Regions from separate parts of the Stenotrophomonas sp. FW305-C-20-S1 genome, predicted to be linked through region 2. Evidence: riboswitches for the same ligand, from Rfam matches in the RefSeq annotation. Region 2 holds a riboswitch; the other holds the start of a gene.

Region 1 (2,931 bases), on a different contig from region 2:
TCACCGTTTCATCGGGCCGCCGGGCACACGCCGTTTCGACCATGCTCGGCAGAAATCCTCCTTCCTTGCGGTGTCGGCAATCTGCGCCGCACTCCAATGCCGGGTGATCCAGATCGCCAACGCGGTGCTGCTCAGATGCCAGCGCAGCATGTCGTGCTGCGGCTGCCGCCACAGGTGGCGGCGGGCAATCCAGTAGGCCTCCCGCTCGACATCCGGCACCTTCTTCTTCATCGCATCCTTGTCGAAAAACTGCGCGGTGAAGCTCCAGGGGTTGATCGGTTGGTGCCCCATGCGCGGCTCACTGCTGCATGCCGCCACACCACTGGGCGCGCGGTCGGCGGGCTGCGGCCAGCCCTCCACCCAAGCGAGCCCAAGCAGGTACAACAGCCCCGGTAGCAGGGCAACGAAGGCCAGCAACAGCAGTAGCGCGATCCATGCACGGCCCGCAGCACGCATGCGTCACTCCGCCTTCGGCTTCGGGTACCACAGCGCGTTGACGATGACCCAGCGCTGCTCGAAGCGGCCCATGTGGAAGTAGTCGACGAACCACGGGGTTTCCAGCCGCACCGATGCGGCGTTGCCGGTCACGTCCAGCACCGTGCAGCGGCGATCCCATTGATCTTTCGGGGTCTTCAACGCGCCCTGCTTCGTCAGCGCAACCAGCTCTTCCTTCGACATCCGGCGCAGGCCCAGGCGCTCGTCCGGTGTATCACCGAGCACCGCGCGCTTGGCCAGGTCCGGATGCAGGGAACGGGCGACGCGCTGCGGGTCGGCTTCCAGTTGACCGTCGACGTAGTCGTGGCAGGTGGCATCGATGGCTGCGATCGTGGCGGCGTCGGCGGCAGGGCTTGCTGCTGCGGAAAGTGCGAACAACAGGGCAACGGTGGACATCCGGGTCTCCAGCGCTGAGGGCTGGGCGATCATGGCATGGCCGGATGCGCCCCATCCGCGCATGGCGTGGATCTACTGCAACAGCCACGCCAGTTTGCGTTCGCGCGGCTGCCGCTTGAGCTCCCATTCGGCACGCGAGGCCGCTGCCCGGTCCGGGTACTCACGCACCGCCAGGACCCGCAGTGGCGGCCGCGACCGGGTGTAGCGGGCCCCCTTGCCGGCCTGGTGGGCAGCAAAGCGGGCCTGCACGTCGGTGCTGATGCCGGCGTAATAGCTGCCGTCGCGGCATTCGAGCAGGTACAGGAACCACGGGCGGGAGGGCGAAACCATTGCCGGATTATGCCGTGCTGCACTGCAGCGGATATACTGGCGACCGAATGCAGGAGAGAGGCGCCGCGCTGGCGCCCGCCGAAGGCGCAGGCTCCCATGATCGCTCAGGCCGGTGGGCTGGAATCCCACCAACCATGCATTCGACTCGCCGAGCTGGAGAGAGGTCACCGGGCACGCCCGGGACGATCCGCCGAAGGGGCACGCGGCTCACGCCGCTGAACTCTCAGGCAAAAGGACAGCGGGAGCGGCACCGGTCATCGTCATCCCGTCATTGCGCAGGCAGTGGCGGTATGTGCGCATGGCCGGCCCCACCGCGCCCGGAGCCTGTCCCATGCTGCTGTCCATCATCTACCTGATCGCTATTTCCGCCGAAGCCATGACCGGTGCCCTGTCTGCCGGCCGCCGCCGCATGGACCTGTTCGGCGTGGTGATGATCGCCTGTGTCACCGCCCTCGGTGGCGGCTCGCTGCGCGACATCCTGCTTGGCCACTATCCGCTGGGCTGGGTGAAACACCCTGAGTACCTCGGCTTCACTGTGTGCGCCGCACTGATCGCCACCTGGGTGGCGCGCTGGATGCATCACTTCCGCCGCACCTTCCTGGTGCTCGATGGCCTGGGCCTGATCGCCTTCACCCTGATCGGCTGCTCGATCGCGCGCGAGGCCGGCCATGCACTGCCGATCGTGCTGATCGCCGGCATGCTCACCGGCGCCTTCGGCGGCGTGCTGCGCGACATCCTCTGCAACGAGGTGCCGTTGATCTTCCAGAAAGAGCTGTACGCCATCATCTCGCTGCTGACCGGTGCGGTGTATCTGCTGTTGCTGCACTGGGGCGTGGCCGATGCCACGGCGATCCTGTGCTGCCTGGGTGGCGGGTTCGCCGTGCGCCTGCTGGCGATCCATTACCGCTGGGAAATGCCGAAGTTCGTGTACCACGACGAAGTGCATTGAGCGCTGGCCGGCACTACCGGCGGGGTGGCATGACCAAGGTCACGCGGCGACGGCCTGCGTAAACCGCTACCATTGGCGCCCCGTCGCACACGCGACGGCATCCAGCCACGCCGCGCCTGCGGCCCCGCCAGACAATCCCCTTCCCCGCTGCCCGTGGCCCTTCGTGGTGCCGACGGGCCCGCATGACCCTGCGTGCGCGCAGGGCGCAGGATGCCCATGTCTGTCGCCGAAAATTCCCGCTCACGTCGTGCCCGCCTGTTGCTGGTCGTTGCCGGTCTTGCCCTTGTCGCTGGCCTGGCGTGGTGGCTGTGGCCGCAGGCCGAGGCGGGCAGTGGCGAAGCCGGCAGCGGCAAGACGGTGCCTGTACGCATCGCCCTCGCCAGCGCCGAGCCGCTGGTGCTGCGGATGAAGGCGGTCGGTACGGTCACTCCGCTGCACAGCGTGGTGGTGCGCAGCCGCGTGGACGGCGAACTGATGCGCCTGCATTTCCAGGAAGGTCAGCAGGTCAACGCCGGGGACCTGCTGGCACAGATCGATCCCCGCCCCTACCAAGTGAAGCTTGCGCACGCACAGGGTACGCAGCAGCAGAACCTGGCCGAGCTGGAGAATGCCGAGCGCCAGCTGCAGCGCTACCGCGAACTGCAGCGACAGAACTACGTGTCGGCACAGGAACTGAGCGACCAGCAGAGCAAGGTGCGGCAGCTGCAGGGGCGCCGCCTCAGCGACCAGGCATCGGTGGACGAAGCACGCCTGCAATTGCA
Region 2 (2,931 bases):
GAACCGCGGATTGAAGCCGATGCGCACGTAATCGCGCAGCAACGTGCGTGGCGACAGGGCGATCCGCGCCTCCACCGGATGGGTTTCCGGCAGGAAGCGCGCGGTGGCCGCCAGCAGCACCAGCGCAAATACCACCAGGAACCAGAAGATCAGCGGCCAGCCGGCACCGCTGAGCAGGATCCAGCCACCGATGATCGGCGCGATGGCCGGGGCGATACCGAACAGCATCGACACCTGGCTCATCAGCCGCTGCGCGTCGTGGCCGTGGTACAGATCGCGGATCACCGCGCGGCCGACGATCATGCCCACGCCGGCGGACAGGCCCTGCAGTGCGCGGAACGCCAGCAGCGTGGTCAGGTCGGTAGACAACGCACAGCCCACCGAGGCGCCGACGAAGATCACCAGGCCGCCGAGGATCACCCGCTTGCGTCCCCACGCATCGGACAGCGGGCCATGGGCCAGGCTCATCAGGCCGTAGAACAGCAGGTAGACGCTGATGGTCTGCTGCACCGCCACCTCGTCCACCGCCAGACGCTGGGCCAGCTGCGGAAACGCGGGAAAGATGGTGTCGATCGAGAACGGACCGAACATGGCCAGGCCAGCGAGCAACAGGGCCATGCGGCGGGTGGAAGGAGCAACGGCGGCGGTCATCGGGCAAGCGTCCGGCAGGGCCATGCATGACACGCACGGCGGGCGCCGATCCCCTGCAGCAGGGACGGCGCCAGATGAATACGAGAATCCCACCATCATAGGTGGGGAATGCGCGCGATGCCATGCACGGATGCACAGAACGCACGCCCGGGCCATCGGCCATTCAGCCCCGTGAGGCCAGCCCGGGCCACCGTCAGGCGCCGGCAACGAGCTATAATCGGCGGGCAACACGGTGGGAGAAGCAGGTCACCGCTGCCGAAGGCGCAACGCCCGTAATCGCTCAGGCCCGATACCACCCGTAACAGAACTCTGGAGAGACCGGTTCGATCCGGCGCCGAAGGGGCACGAAGCTGCGGTTTTCCGCGCTTTTAAACTCTCAGGCAAAAGGACAGAGGGGCGCCCGCAGACCGCCGACCGGCGGCTTGTGCCCGTGCGTGTGCCCTTTCCTGACGGATCCTTCGCCATGTCCCAGAACACCCCTTCCCTGCGTGAGCTCGAGCACCATTCGGCGTTCGTCGAGCGCCACATCGGCCCCAACGATGCCGAGATCGCGCAGATGCTCGGCGTCATCGGCCACGCCTCGCTGGATGCGATGACCGATGCCATCGTGCCGGCCAAGATCAAGTCGCCGGCACCGCTGGCGCTGCCGGAGTCGATCACCGAAGTGCAGGCGCTGGCGAAGATCCGCGCGATCGCCGACAAGAACACCGTGCTGCGCAGCTTCATCGGCCAGGGCTACTACGGTACCCACACGCCGAACGTGATCCTGCGCAACATCCTGGAAAACCCGGCCTGGTACACCGCCTACACCCCGTACCAGGCGGAAATCTCGCAGGGCCGCATGGAAGCGCTGATCAACTTCCAGACCCTGTGCGCCGACCTGACCGGCATGGAAATCGCCAACGCCTCGCTGCTGGACGAAGCCACGGCCGCCGCTGAAGCGATGACCCTGGCCAAGCGCTCGGCCAAGTCGAAGTCGGACACCTTCTTCGTGCACGACGCCGTGCACCCGCAGACGCTGGAACTGCTGCGCACCCGCGCCGAGCCCATGGGCATCGTGCTGCGCGTGGGCACCCCGGCCGAAGCGCTGGAAGCGGAAGCCTTCGGCCTGCTGCTGCAGTACCCGGACACCTTCGGCCAGGTGGGCGACTACAAGGCGCTGGTCGATGCCGTGCACGCGCGCGGCGGCCTGGTGGCCGTGGCCACCGACCTGCTGGCACTGACCCTGCTGGCCGCCCCGGGCGAATGGGGTGCGGACATCGTGGTCGGCAACAGCCAGCGTTTCGGCGTGCCGTTCGGCTTCGGTGGCCCGCATGCTGCGTTCATGGCCTGCCGTGACGCCTACAAGCGTTCCATGCCGGGCCGCCTGATCGGCGTCTCGATCGACGCACAGGGCAACCCGGCCTACCGCCTGACCCTGCAGACCCGCGAACAGCACATCCGCCGCGAGAAGGCCACCTCCAACATCTGCACCGCACAGGTGCTGCTGGCGGTGATGGCCTCGATGTATGCCGTCTACCACGGCCCGGAAGGCCTGACCCGCATCGCCCGCCGCACCCATCGCCTGGCCGCCATCCTGGCCAGCGCGCTGCGCACTGCCGGTGTGCAGGTCGGTGCCGACTTCTTCGACACGCTGCACGTCACCGGTGTCGACGCCGACGCGATCCATGCCAAGGCCCGTGCCGCCGGCTACAACCTGCGTGCGATCGACAGCAGTTCGGTCGGCATCAGCCTGGACGAGACCGCCACCCGCGCCGACATCGTCGCCGTAGGCGCGCTGTTCGGTGCCACCGTTGATGTGGACGCGCTCGATGCCAGCACCGCCGATGCGCTGCCGGCCGGCCTGCTGCGCCAGTCCGCGTTCCTGACCCACCCGGTGTTCAACACCCACCACAGCGAGCACGAACTGCTGCGCTACCTGCGTTCGCTGGCCGACAAGGACCTGGCGATGGACCGCACGATGATCCCGCTGGGCTCGTGCACCATGAAGCTCAACGCCACCGCCGAAATGATTCCGGTGACCTGGCCGGAGTTCTCGCAGATCCACCCGCTGGTGCCGGCCGAGCAGGCGCTTGGCTACAAGGAACTGATCGATTCGCTGGAAGCAATGCTGGTCGAGTGCACCGGCTACGACGCCGTCAGCCTGCAGCCGAACTCCGGTGCGCAGGGCGAGTACGCCGGCCTGCTGGCGATCCGCGCCTACCACCGCTCGCGTGGCGAAGATCACCGTGACATCTGCCTGATCCCGGATTCGGCGCATGGCACCAACCCGGCCTCGGC

The links. A riboswitch is a leader RNA that binds a small molecule or an ion and turns the genes downstream of it on or off. The one in region 2 is predicted to bind glycine.
Region 1: it holds a riboswitch for glycine, as region 2 does, so the genes downstream of both, AC3WTC_RS15815 (trimeric intracellular cation channel family protein) here and gcvP (aminomethyl-transferring glycine dehydrogenase) in region 2, are expected to answer to the same signal.

The regions. Positions count from the first base shown of each region.
Region 1 is NZ_JBYTEK010000032.1:31,350-34,280, forward strand. It holds gene AC3WTC_RS15800 (hypothetical protein) at 1-456, opposite strand; gene AC3WTC_RS15805 (nuclear transport factor 2 family protein) at 460-891, opposite strand; gene AC3WTC_RS15810 (GIY-YIG nuclease family protein) at 964-1,221, opposite strand; glycine riboswitch at 1,262-1,351, shown strand; glycine riboswitch at 1,365-1,468, shown strand; gene AC3WTC_RS15815 (trimeric intracellular cation channel family protein) at 1,553-2,170, shown strand; gene AC3WTC_RS15820 (MdtA/MuxA family multidrug efflux RND transporter periplasmic adaptor subunit) at 2,387-2,931, shown strand, end outside.
Region 2 is NZ_JBYTEK010000009.1:92,637-95,567, reverse strand. It holds gene AC3WTC_RS07055 (multidrug effflux MFS transporter) at 1-651, opposite strand, end outside; glycine riboswitch at 951-1,053, shown strand; gene gcvP (aminomethyl-transferring glycine dehydrogenase) at 1,115-2,931, shown strand, end outside.